3 regions of the Sporosarcina sp. YIM B06819 genome follow, and region 1 is predicted to be linked to each of the others. Evidence: riboswitches for the same ligand, from Rfam matches in the RefSeq annotation. Region 1 holds a riboswitch; each other region holds the start of a gene.
The links. A riboswitch is a leader RNA that binds a small molecule or an ion and turns the genes downstream of it on or off. The one in region 1 is predicted to bind S-adenosylmethionine.

Region 1 (4,774 bases):
GTCATGAATGAGTAATATTTAGTCATCAAATAAAAAACGGAGTACGCGAGGAATTCCCCTGTACTCCGTTAATCATTACTTCATACTATTATTCGTCAATTTCTTCACTGGCAAAAACAGTTCACCCGTCTCTAGATACGTAATCATCAACTGATCACCTTCTTGGATATAAATGGAAAGCAGCGCAGTTTCAGAGGATACGCTGAAGTTTCGTCCATCAGTAGCCAAAAACGAGACGAGCGTAAAGTCGCCGATGCGTTCCTTAAAAACACGTACGACAGTCACTGCTACTTGCGCCTCTTCAGCGCTAGAATTACCATCGACAGTATTGCCTCCGCGTTGAAGTGCCGCTTTGTACAATTTCAATGCTTCATTTGGAGAATTTCCATACACCGATATTTCCGGATTTGCAGCCGATACGATGAAGTAATTTTGCAAGAATCCGTTTGAATCAAGCACCGGCGTTAACCAACTTGCTTCCCCGTAAAAGTTGTACAATACTGGCATTTCACCAGACCATTTCTTTTCGATAAATTTCTTTTCAATAATCTGAAGAGCACCTTGTGAATCCATATACGCTTCTTCCAGATTGCCCGTATAATACGTTGCTTCACCTGTTCGTCCATCAGTCAAGGCATAACCAAGCATCGAATCAATACCTTCTTTCGGACTTGTGAAATCAGTGAAATAATACATATGACCGTTCTCGTCAAAAATCGGACTTACATTCGATTCGGTCCCTTCATCCGATGGTAATTTCACATCTTTTTTCCCAAATACAGAATTCCAGAATCCGTGTACGTAATTACCAAAATAACTATTCTGCAAACTAACTGCCTCAGGAGAAACGGCACCATCGATAAATGCAGGTACATCTGCAATTGCATATTGCTTTACATCACCTGACTCCGGGTCGACCACTACAATCCCTTGAACATCAAAGCCGTCACGTGCCGTAATAAAGTTCCCATATGAGCGGATATAATATGGTTTCCCCTCATCATTAATTTCTAACTGAACATCGCCATAGAAAATAAGACTCGGCATTTCCATCCGTATATGACGCTCCACTTGCTTATGGAAAAAAGACGACGGCGTATAAGCCATTTCAGCCTTCACGAATTTCGGATTGTCTGCCGAGTCAGTCGCACTCATTGTGAAGTAGCCTGGTGTCGTTTTACCAGCCCACCACTTGAAAAGACTCGAAAATTCAACAGGTGCGATGTAGACAAAATCATCGCCAACTTTTTGAATTTGTAAATTGCCGAGTTCATAATAACTTGGATTCGGAACTTGAACGAACGCCTTCTTCATCTTGTTGCGCGCAAACTTCGGCGGTACGCTTGCAGGCGTTTTGGTTTCATCAAACGCTTTGATTTCCACCTGTTGTTCCATTTCAACCGCCTTGTATTTCTGATTCGCGTTGAATAAAGGTGCACTTAAGATATATGCCCCGAAAGCGATTGCTCCCAACAATAAAACAATCTTCAATCTGCGATCCTTACTCCCTGCCACAATTGCCCCCAACAAAGTGACCACGAGTAGCGGCCCCCATAAAGACGTCCAATTACGATCCATATTCGTTACATAATAAAAGACGAAAATGATGACTGTGCATAAAATAGCAGTGCTAGTAATGGCTGCAACTCTGTTAAACGTCACCTTCACTTTTGTCTCCTTATTGTTCAACACAAACGGGACAATAATTAGGCTAGACACAACACCTGTAATAATTGAAAAGATAAGTAAATTGATCATCTAAATACACTCTTTTCTATTGCAAAGATTTTTTTACATACTCCTTATACGATTAACCTACGGAATTGTTTCACTTTTTATGTATGAAACCTAGACAAATGGCCCTGCTCCCTAGCAATTCCGCTAAACATATACACTGCCTAGAAGCTAAAAAATCGTTAGCACACTCGCTAACGATTTCTCATCAATTCTTTTCTTCATCTTTCGGAAATAAAAAATAAGAAATAATCCCACTCACAACCATCGCACCTAGCGTAATATAAATGCGCGACATAGGTGGAACATCTTGGTGACTCTTGTTTAACATCATGATACTAACCGTCCCGACAATCATCATTACGGGAATAATATATTTAAAAGCTCTCAATTCGTTCACCTTCTGTTTATCATATTATCCCTATCCTACCATAGACTTTCTTGCTTTCTACCCAGGACGGCTTGACGGAAACCATTTATAACGTTATGATGATTTCTACTATTCAACCAACTTAATATTATATTCTTATCAAGAGAAGCAGAGGGAACTGGCCCTATGAAGCTTCAGCAACCTGCCGACAAGGACTGGTGCTAATTCCAGCAGAACCCCCGTGGTTCTAAAGATGAGAAGGGACAACTACGTATATTCGTAAAGCCTTCTTTCTAGGAAGGCTTTTTTTATTTTTCAAGTAGATTTAACAAAATAATTAGTACAAAGAAAGAGAGTGATTCGTTATGTCGAAATATGTTATTGAAGAGCAGCTCCAAAAAAGAATACTCATCATGGATGGTGCGATGGGGACTATGTTGCAAAATGCTAATCTTTCTCCCGAGGATTTCGGTGGCGAAGAATATGACGGCTGTAATGAGTACTTAAATATTGTAAGGCCCGATGTCTTGGATCGCATTCACCGTGAATACTTGGAAGCTGGAGCAGATATCATTTCGACAAATACGTTTGGTGGAACGCCAATCGTTCTCGATGATTATGATTTAGGTGAACACGCACATGAAATTAATTTCCGTGCAGCACAAATTGCCAAACAATGTGCACAAGACTTTTCCACTTCTGACTGGCCTCGCTTTGTCGCAGGTGCAATGGGACCCACAACAAAAACATTATCCGTCACAGGGGGGGCTACATTTGACGGCTTAACACATGACTTTTACATACAAGCCAAAGCGTTGATCGAAGGGGGCTGCGATCTGATACTGATGGAAACAAGCCAAGACATGTTGAATGTCAAAGCGGGTACTCTCGGCATCAAGCGCGCATTTGAGGAAACAGGAATCGAATTGCCTGTGATGATTTCTGGAACCATTGAACCGATGGGGACGACGCTTGCAGGGCAAAGCATCGAATCATTTTACATTTCTATAGAACATATCAAGCCACTTTCCGTTGGCCTAAACTGTGCAACAGGACCTGAGTTCATGACGGATCATCTGCGTTCGCTGTCAGAGTTAGCAACGAGCTATGTCAGCTGTTATCCGAATGCTGGACTGCCAGACGAAGAAGGTCATTACCACGAATCACCTGAATCACTTTCTAAAAAACTACAAGGTTTTGCTGATAAAGGTTGGTTGAATATCGTAGGGGGTTGTTGTGGAACTACACCAGAACATATCCGCGCGATTCGTGAAGCAGTGGCTGATAAAAAACCTCGACAAGGTTCAGAAACTGTTCATGGTCATGCTGTGTCAGGTATTGAGCCTCTGCTTTATGATGACTCTATGCGCCCACTATTAATCGGCGAGCGGACAAACGTTATCGGTTCTCGGAAATTCAAACAGCTGATTGTTGATGGCAAATTTGAAGAAGCATCCGAAATTGCGCGTGCCCAAGTAAAAGGCGGCGCACATGTTATCGATATTTGTTTAGCAAATCCAGACCGTGATGAGCTAGAAGATATCACGAAGTTCATGCAAGAAGTCGTCAAAAAAGTAAAAGTGCCGCTCGTCATTGATTCCACAGACGAAAAAGTGATTGAAGAGGCTTTGAAATATTCACAAGGGAAAGTCATCATTAACTCCATCAATTTAGAGGATGGCGAGGACCGCTATGATGCTGTCTTGCCGCTTGTCAAAAAGTACGGGGCTGCCGTCGTTGTCGGGACAATCGACGAACCAGGAATGGCGGTTACGCGTGAACGCAAACTTGAAGTAGCCCAACGTTCTTACGATCTCCTCGTCAATAAATGGGGACTAGCACCGGAAGATATTATTTTCGATCCACTCGTCTTCCCAGTAGGTACAGGTGATGAACAATATATCGGCTCTGCCGTGGAAACCATTGAAGGCATTCGCCTCATTAAAGAAAAAATGCCACGTGCATTGACCATTCTTGGTGTCAGTAACGTGTCATTCGGTCTTCCTCCAGTTGGTCGTGAAGTGTTGAATGCTGTGTATTTATATCACTGTACACAGGCAGGTCTTGACTATGCGATTGTCAATACGGAGAAACTAGAGCGCTATGCTTCTATCCCTGAAGCAGAAATCAACATGGCCAATGATTTACTGTTCAATACAACCGATGAAACGCTTGCAGAATTCACGAACTTTTATCGCGGCAAGAAGAAAGAGAAAACGGAAGATGATATTCCGAAAACCGTTCCAGAGCGCCTTAGCTATTATATAATCGAGGGAACGAAAGAGGGCCTGATTCCTGACTTGGAAGCTGCTCTTAAGATGTATGATACTCCCCTCGATATCATTAACGGACCTTTGATGGATGGAATGGCTGAGGTTGGACGTTTATTCAACACGAACAAACTGATTGTGGCGGAAGTACTGCAAAGTGCTGGAGTGATGAAAGCATCCGTAGCATTTCTTGAGCAATTTATGGACAAAGCCGAGGGTGACACAGGCAAAGGGAAAATCGTTTTGGCAACTGTTAAAGGTGATGTCCATGATATCGGGAAAAACCTGGTGGAAATCATCTTAAGCAATAACGGCTTCACAGTCATCGATATCGGTATTAAGGTGACTCCTTCAACACTGATTGAAGTTATTCGCAAAGAAAAGCCCGATATTATCGGAT
Region 2 (4,774 bases), on a different contig from region 1:
CTTTTGTTGACTTAGGTGATTTGGAAGCTGTCAAACAAGCTATCCAACCGAATACGAAATTGATTTATATCGAAACACCGTCCAATCCACGTCTTGGCATTACGGATATTGAAGCTGTGGTCAACATAGCCAAAGCGCATAATTGCTTAACATTCCTTGATAATACATTCATGTCACCTCTTTATCAGCGTCCACTCGATCTTGGTGTCGATATCGTTCTGCATAGTGCAACGAAGTTTTTGTCGGGGCATAGTGATATTATTGCAGGTCTAGCTGTCACAAAGGATGAGGCGCTTGGCAATCGTTTGGCTTTCATTCAAAATTCTTTCGGTGCTATTTTAGGTGCGCAAGATTCCTATGCACTCATTCAAGGCATCAAAACATTGGGTGCTCGCTTCACGCAGTCAACTGCCTCTGCTGCTAAAATCGCAACCTATTTGGATAAACATGCATTAGTAGAGGAAGTGTTTTACCCTGGTTTAGCCAGTCATCCAGGTCACGCGATCCACGCCAAACAATCAACAAGTGCAGGTGCTGTATTGTCATTCCGTTTGCCGAGCAGAGAGACAGCAAAAGCGTTTGTTGAAAACGTCAAAATCCCTGTTTTCGCGGTTAGTCTAGGTGGAGTTGAATCGATTCTATCCTATCCAGCACAAATGTCTCACGCTGCTATGCCAAAAGCTGAACGGGAAAAACGTGGTATTACAGATGGTCTACTACGCTTTTCAGTTGGCCTTGAGCATGTCGATGATTTGATAGCTGATTTTGATCAAGCCTTACAAGTTGCGGAGAAATTAGCAACGGCTAAGAGTCCATTGTAAACACATAAACCCCCTTGTAAATGGACCATCCATTTACAAGGGGGTTTGTAATTGGCACAGCTACATTTATGACCGCCATAGCCGATTTACCTGATTATGCGTGAACACCAGCGCTCACTTTTTCATTGATATATTCTGTCAAATCGACCGTCATATCATAGCGCATAAACGGTGTGATTAAGTATATGCCATGGAAATGCTCTAACGCCACGTCAATCAATTCTTTTGCAACCGCTATGCCTTCTCGCGTCGATTGCTCTCGGTCTCCTGCAAATAGCCCCATCCTTGCGCGAACTTCATCTGTCAGCTTGATGCCCGGCACTTCATTGTGAAGAAACTCTGCATTTTGCGACGATGTCAACGGCATAATACCGATATAAATCGGTGCTTGAATATGCTTTGTTGCCTCGTATAATTCAATAATCTTCTCTGGGCTATAAATCGGCTGTGTGATGAAATAATCCGCACCCGCTTCGATTTTTTTCTCCATTCTTTGTACAGCACGGTCGATATGACGCACGTTCGGGTTAAACGCCGCCGCCACTGTAAAGGATGTTTTCTGCTGCAACGACTTACCAGACCAAGAAATTCCTTCATTGAACTGTTTTATCATTGTTATTAGTTCAAAAGAAGTCATATCGAAAACGGACGTTGCGCCAGGGAAATCACCAATTTTCGTTGGGTCTCCTGTAATCGCCAGTAATTCTGTAATGCCCATTGTGTGCAAGCCCATAAGATGCGACTGCAAGCCAATGAGGTTTCGATCGCGGCATGTGATATGGACAAGCGGTGTTGCACCAATTCTTTGTTTAACCAATGACCCCATTGATGCATTACAAATTCTCGGTGATGCCAGGGAATTATCGGCCAATGTAATAGCGTCCACACCTGCGTCATGTAAGGCCTGGGCTCCTTCAAAAAACGTAGCCGTGTTTAAATGCTTAGGCGCATCTAGTTCAACAATAATCGAATGTCTCTTTTTCACCGTTTCAAGCAAGGTCGGTTTATCAAGATTCTTCGACTCGGTAACATTCACTTTCGCCGCGTGCGCTTTCACTTGCTTGTCTTGTACATGCACCCGATTCGTTAGCCCCTCAACCAATGCACGGATATGCGCCGGCGTCGTACCACAGCATCCCCCTAGCAAGCCGACACCCTCCTTACGGAAATTAAGCGCCAGTTTACCAAAATAATCGGGTTCATTTTCATACGTCAATTTGCCATCTGTATAGCTCGGGAAGCTAGCATTTGGGTAGACAGCAAGTAAGGCTTTCTTCGTCAAAGGAACTTCCTCTAAAGCTTTTAACATATGGTAAGGCCCTAATCCACAGTTGACTCCAACCACATCAGCACCTAAAGCTTCCAGCTGCTGCAGAGCATCCGCAAGTGCTAAACCATTTTGTAATACCCCTGCTTCATGCATAGACACATTAGTAATAATTGGTATATCCGTCGCTTGACGTGCAATGTTGAGTACAGTCGTTAATTCATCAAAATCGTAATAGGTTTCTAACAAAATACCGTCTACACCTTCAATAAGTAGACATTGAAGTTGCTGCTTAAAGCTCTGTTCTATTTCTTCCTTCGTGCCAATCGATGCTTTGGAACCATGAATGCCACCAATCGTTCCGAGAATAAACGTATGTTTACCAGCAGCTTTTTTGGCAATATCAACGGCTGCCTTATTGATCTTTTCCACACTATCCTCTAGTCCATAACGTGCTAATTTGATATAGTTGGCCCCATATGTATTGGTTTGAATCACATCGGCCCCCGCCTCAATATAGGCTTGGTGAATATGAAGCACTTGTTCAGGATGCGTCAAATTTAGCTCCTCAAAACAACGGTCTACTCCATTCGTATAAAGCAATGTCCCCATCGCCCCATCGCCAATTAAAATACGTTCCTTCATCGTCTCTAGTAAATTTGCCAATTGTCTATCCCCTCTCTATGTCCACTGATTCATAAAATTGAAACAAAAAAGAGCCTCTCCTTTGTGTTGATAAAGGAAATAGACTCCGCATTTGACTAAGTCTCTTCCTCATCTATCAAGCCGATTTCTCGACCTGCTGGAATTAGCACCGTACCAATTATGGCGGTTGCTGAGGTGTCAACGGGCCAGTCCCTATACCTCTCTAGATAAGAAAAACTATTCAATTGTGTCTGGGTTTTGAATTGATTTAAATTTCTATCATTTATAACCTTACGCTATTCTCCGAAAATTAGCAATACCTTTTTGGGAAGAGGTGAATAATCAGCATTACCCACCAATGTGTTAAGACTGGCAATCGATTTATAATCAAAAGGTGGATGCACGATAGACAATGCAATAACATATACATACAAGGAACGACTAAAGATGAGCAGGAATAGCTTAGATTTCAATTGGCAAAGACCAATTGTACCCAAAAGTATAGCAATGTTAACGTTACGATTGTTGTTATCGGTATGACGATTAACGATACGCTCATATAATCTTTCCAAGAAACTTTTATCTTATTTCGTCTCAGGATACTCATCCAAATTAGTGAAGCAAGGGTACCAATCGGTAACAATAATGATCCCATGTCACTGCCTATAATATTCGCAAGATAGATAGTCTTTAATGTGATTGGATCTAGCCCCATTTCAGTTAAAGTAATCGTCCCAATCATTAAAGCCGGGTGATTATTAAAGATGTTCGCCAGTATTGAAACTAACCCGCCCATGATAAAACTTGCTTGAAAAAGTCCCTGCGTTACAATTGGTTCGCACCATCGCACGAGCAATGCTGTTAGTCCTACATTGTGCAAGCCGTAAATGATTACATACATAGAGAAGGCAAAAATAAGAATGTGCCAAGGCGTCTTCTTCAAAAGATCCACCGGGTTCGTGCGCAAATGATACCATCTCCAACATAACAGAACAACTGAGCCAAGTACTGCTACAAGTTCAATGGGAACATTGATAAAAGAGGCAACGAAAAGGAGACAACGCATGACAAAGACAAACAGTAAAATCTTCATCATAAATCTTGTGCGTTTTTGTTTTGTTTCAACAGAAATCTTTGTTTTTAATGGGTGGAAATTTTTATTGAAAAAGATTTCTTCGATATCATTTGCGGAACTAGGTAATGTTTTGGGTAGCTTATTTTTTACTACCACATACATCAAGCCTGACATAAACAACAAGCCTATCGTTGCCGGAACAAACATCATAGCTGTATGCATCCAAAGAGACATATGCACGATTTCCAGGGCAATTAAGTTCACGATATTACTTACACCAATCGGTGCGCTTGAAGCTGTGGCAATGAGAGCGCCACTTAACAGATAAGGTATTTGTTGGTGTGGTTTTAGTCGGAGGTTTTTAAGTAGTAAAATTAAAATTGGTGTCGTTATTAAAATACTCCCATCGTTATTAAATAAAAGTGTCATCAAAAAGCACAGCAACTGGATATTCCAATAGAGACGGTGACCTGAACCCTTCGAGAAATGGGCTAGCTTTGCAGCTGCCCAATGGAAAAAACCGAAACTTTCCAATATAACAGCCATAACAATAGTTGCAATAATCGTAATGGATGCTCCACCAATTTTACTGATGATGTCCATGATATCTGCGTGTGATACAATGCCCGTTAAAAGAATGATCCCTGCGCCAATCGACGCTGGCCAAGCCTCATTCATCCCTTTAGGTCTCCAAAAAATGACTAACATAGTCACTATGAAAACCAAACCGGTAATAGCAATTTGAACACTCATACATATACATATCCTTTCTTTTTTTTGACCGTTTCCTTGACCTGCTTATCCTTTCTTTTTTATTGTTTGTCCGTTTCCTTTTATGTATATTCACCACGTTGATACCACGACGGGATGTATGTCCACCTGTTTTAAAATGTATATTTGGCCTGGGCAAAAAATGGACAACTATGTCGAAAACTTGTCCACAAAAAAATAGGCTGTCGATGGTTT
Region 3 (4,774 bases), on a different contig from region 1:
ATCGGCATAATGTCGTTTTCAGGAAGTAGGTAGTTCATGATAGAGAAGATTGATTTTTTCATTTCACCGGCGTATTCAGTTCCGCCTATTAAAACAATGCGTTTTTCCATTGACACAATGATGAATGTCTCAGAATTAGTGCCGTCAATAGCTGGATCTGCTTTGAAGGTAGGAGCTGAAACGATTGTGAATTGTGCTTCATGTGTCTGCAATTCTTCTTGAGTTGGACGGATGAATAAGTTATGAACGAACAGGTTATGCCATGCAAATTCATTGACGACTTGAATAGCAAGGCGTGAAGCGGGATCAGCACCGGCAAACCCTTTGAAGACAAACAGCTCATCACGTTCTTTCAAATGGTTAATGACTTTGCTATATAATGAATCGAAAATAGCTGATGAGATTGGGCGATTGACGCTGCCCCAATCGATTTTATCTTTAGAGGAGGCTTCTTCGACGATGTATTTATCCTTCGGAGAGCGACCTGTATACTTGCCTGTTTGTGCCGTAACTGCACCATCTGCAGTTAATTGTGCTTCTCCGCGCGCTGTTGCTTTTTCAACTAGTTGTGGAACAGAAAGCTGTAAGTTGACATTTTTACCTAAAAGGAGATCCTTAAGTTTGTCGTTCATTTTAGCTGATATCATAGTCATGTACCATCCTTTTCGTGTGGTCCCATTCAGTGGGTGACATCACATTTTTAATTAGTATAACACATTAAGAATAATAGTCTATACTAATACGAACTGCAACTAATTATATGCCACTAATCAAATTTAATTGACAAAAATCGATATTTTACGTAGTATGGATAGTTGAACGGATACTCTTATCCCGAGCTGGTGGAGGGGTCAGGCCCTATGAAACCCGGCAACCTGCAAAGACATGTTTGTCTGCGCGAAGGTGCCAAACCTGTAGCAAGGTATTTATCTGGAGACGGATTAATATTTTGTATGATAAGAGTGAAAGGTGCTTTCGAAATCATGCCCTTCACTCATGTAGTTTATACGTGAGTGAAGGGCTTTTATCTTTGTTCAGCAGGTATACAATACCTGCTGAACAAAGATAAAGCCTCCGGCGGATGTCACAAATTTTGAAGGGAGTTAATTGCGTGAGCGCAATTCAAAATTTGGACGCAATTACGCCGAGGCGTAATTGATTTTATATGATATCGCCCTTTATCCTCGTGTATAGAGCTCGCAATGGCTTGTAGTCTATTTTTTTAAGGACTCTACATGGGACATATGAGTACCGTATCAATCTCGTAGGATATAAGGAGGAAGTAAAAATGACAAATCGTCGATTATTTACATCAGAATCAGTAACTGAGGGACATCCAGATAAAATGTGTGACCAGATTTCGGATGCTATTTTAGATGCAATTTTAATGGAAGATCCAAATGCACGCGTGGCGTGTGAAACAACAATTACAACTGGACTTGTCTTAGTGGCAGGGGAAATCACAACAACTACTTATGTGGATATTCCAAAAGTAGTGCGTGAAACGGTGAAAGAAATTGGCTACACACGTGCAAAATTTGGTTTTGACTGGGAAACATCAGCAGTCCTTACTGCGATTGACGAACAATCAGCTGACATTGCTGCGGGCGTTGACCAAGCACTTGAAGCACGCGAAGGTTCTATGACAGACGATGAACTTGAAGCAATTGGTGCAGGTGACCAAGGGTTGATGTTCGGTTATGCTTGTAATGAAACACCAGAATTGATGCCGTTACCAATCAGTTTGGCACATAAATTGTCACGTCGTCTTGCACAAGTGCGTAAAGAGGAAACGCTAGATTACTTGCGCCCTGATGGGAAAACGCAAGTAACAGTTGAGTATGATGAACAGAATAATCCAGTTCGAATCGATACAATCGTCATTTCAACGCAACATCACCCAGAAGTGACGCTTGAGAAAATTCAACATGACATAAAGGAAGTTGTCATTGACGTGGTTGTACCAGCGGAATTGATTGATAACAACACGAAATACTTTATTAACCCAACAGGCCGTTTTGTGATTGGTGGACCACAAGGTGATGCGGGTCTAACAGGCCGCAAGATTATCGTGGACACATACGGTGGCTATGCACGTCACGGTGGCGGTGCATTCTCTGGGAAAGATGCAACAAAAGTGGACCGTTCCGCTTCATATGCAGCTCGTTATGTGGCGAAAAATATCGTTGCTGCCGGACTTGCAGACCGTTGTGAAGTCCAACTTGCTTACGCAATCGGCGTAGCACAACCTGTATCGATTTCGATTGATACATTCGGAACAGGCACAGTAGCAGAAAGTAAATTGGTGGAGCTTGTACGTGGATTATTCGATCTTCGTCCAGCTGGCATCATCAAAATGCTTGACCTACGTCGTCCAATTTATAAACAAACAGCTGCTTATGGTCACTTTGGTCGTACAGACATCGAATTGCCATGGGAGCAAACAGATAGAGCTGCAGCTTTGAAAGAGCAAGCGGCGCAGTAATTGACATGGAAAAAGCACAGTGAGTGGGTAGAACCCGCTTGCTGTGCTTTTTTTAATATAAAACTGGCCCATATGGTAAGGTAAAACTATTCTGATTATATTTCGTATATATTAATAGGAAATACGAATAAAAGTGTGAAAGAAGCGGCTGAAGGCGGATAAAATCATACGTCTTGTTTAGACTTTACTGGTAACCGTGGTTTTTGCTTCAATGTTCATTACTGCTACAGACAGTAAAATCGTCATATCTATTATCCAGAACACTTCTTAAAGTGTATCAAGTAGGTTGGGTGGATTGATTTGGATCATTGTTGTGATGTTATTAATCCTGCATAAACCTAAGCCTAAGCTTGAATAATGAGCTAGCCTAGAGTAAGAAACTTCAACTAAAAAGGAGAAATCATGATGTCACTCAGTTTTATCGGCTTGGTTTTATTACTAGGCGTTGTTGTATTTATTGTTTTAATCGCTTTAGTCATTTTATTATTCATCAAAAAGTAAGAGCCATCCAATCACGGACGGCTTTTTCGTCATTTCTGCAATCCTTTATAATACTGCCCTTTTTCAGCATACTCACGCACAATGCGTTCCATATCCTTGCGATCCTCATCATTCAGCTCACGCACAACTTTAACAGGGGAACCGAACGCTAATGAGTTGGCTGGAATTTTCTTGCCTGGTGGAACTAAGCTACCAGCCCCGATGAATGCGCCTTCTCCAATTTCAGCCCCATCTAAAACGATAGAACCCATGCCAACGAGTGCACCTTTTTTTACTGTACAGCTATGTAGCGTGACCTGATGACCAATTGTCACTTCGTCCTCTAAAATGAGTGGGAACTGTGGGCTTTGGTGAAGACAACATAGATCTTGAATGTTTACTTTACGTCCGATAATGGTGGGTGAAACGTCGCCGCGAATGACGGTATTGAACCAGATTGTCGACTCAGGTCCAATCGTGACATCACCTGTAATGGTTGTATAGTCTGCGATGAAAACGGATGGATCAATCACCGGTGCTTTATCTTTAAATGGGTAGATCAATGTATTCTCCTCTTTTCTCTGTATCGTGTATAATTATCTTAACAAACTTCAAGTTTATCTTCATTCATCAGGCGTTCAACCGCACGATGAATGAAGATATAGTCGCTGGCGGATGCCCCAAATTTTGAATTGTGCCTTGCACAATTCAAAATTTGGACGCAATTATGCCTTGCACAATTCAAAATTTGGACGCAATTATGCCAAGGCGAAATTGATTGAACAGATAAGGAGTGATGATGTCCATGTGGAAATGGGAAGCGGAGGGGCAGCCGAAAGCTGTCGTGGCCATCGTCCATAATGCGTATGAACATCATAGTCGGTACGCATGGCTTATACAAAAAATGAGAAGTGCTGGTTTTCATGTCGTTACGGGTGATTTACCGGGGCATGGGGCCGAGGGAAAAAGAATCCATGATGAACCATTTGATGGGTATGTAGCCTATGTGAAGAAACTTGTGGCGGTCGGTTTGAACGACAATTTGCCGTTATTCGTTATGGGACATGGACTAGGTGCAACAATTGTGATACGTATGATTCTATCAAAAAAAATTGAATGTGCTGGATTTATTTTCAGTTCACCGTGGTTAACGCTCAAGCACCAGCCACCGAAGTTTTCGACGGTACTGTCAAAATTGACTTCGTCTATGAAAATTAATCATGATATCAGTATTGAGTTGTTGACACGTAACTATGATTTATATGTAGAAGCCCAGCAGGATCGCCAGTATAATCCGGTCGCGACAGCTGGCTGGTTTAAGGAATTGCAAACGTTTATGAAGGCTGTTGCGCAGTATGAAGGAACGATTCATGATACCCCACTATTGGTTCACGTTGGCGGGAACGATAAAATAGCAGATGCTTCACAGACGAGAAAATGGCTGATTCATCAAAACCTTTCAGAATTTCAATATAAAGAATGGAAACACCTCTATCATGATGTATTTCAAGAACCTGAGCGCGAAGAAGTCTACCTTTATACAGAATCATTTATGAATAATGTGTTAAGATCACTTGGATATGTTGTATAAGAAACGCCCGAGTAAGTCTTTTTTATTTCAAACTAAAGGAAGTGTTTTGTTTGACGACAATTGGATTTGTAAGACATGGGGTCACTGCTTGGAATAAAGAAGGACGAGCGCAAGGGAGTTCAGATATCCCACTTGACGACGAAGGCATTGCGATGGCGGAGTCAGTTGCGAAAAGGCTTGCTGAGGAACAATGGGATGTCATTTATACGAGTCCTCTC

Region 2: it holds a riboswitch for S-adenosylmethionine, as region 1 does, so the genes downstream of both, R2B72_RS17485 (bifunctional homocysteine S-methyltransferase/methylenetetrahydrofolate reductase) here and metH (methionine synthase) in region 1, are expected to answer to the same signal.
Region 3: it holds a riboswitch for S-adenosylmethionine, as region 1 does, so the genes downstream of both, metK (methionine adenosyltransferase) here and metH (methionine synthase) in region 1, are expected to answer to the same signal.

What each region holds. Positions count from the first base shown of each region.
Region 1 is NZ_JAWLIQ010000011.1:97,982-102,755, forward strand. It holds gene R2B72_RS09190 (hypothetical protein) at 76-1,758, opposite strand; gene R2B72_RS09195 (histidine kinase) at 1,943-2,125, opposite strand; SAM riboswitch class I at 2,258-2,364, shown strand; gene metH (methionine synthase) at 2,470-4,774, shown strand, end outside.
Region 2 is NZ_JAWLIQ010000036.1:3,247-8,020, reverse strand. It holds gene metC (cystathionine beta-lyase) at 1-821, shown strand, start outside; gene R2B72_RS17485 (bifunctional homocysteine S-methyltransferase/methylenetetrahydrofolate reductase) at 916-2,754, opposite strand; SAM riboswitch class I at 2,860-2,967, opposite strand; gene R2B72_RS17480 (arsenic transporter) at 3,203-4,561, opposite strand.
Region 3 is NZ_JAWLIQ010000026.1:35,056-39,829, reverse strand. It holds gene pckA (phosphoenolpyruvate carboxykinase (ATP)) at 1-647, opposite strand, end outside; SAM riboswitch class I at 827-963, shown strand; gene metK (methionine adenosyltransferase) at 1,289-2,485, shown strand; gene R2B72_RS15665 (gamma carbonic anhydrase family protein) at 3,016-3,528, opposite strand; gene R2B72_RS15660 (alpha/beta hydrolase) at 3,771-4,556, shown strand; gene R2B72_RS15655 (histidine phosphatase family protein) at 4,598-4,774, shown strand, end outside.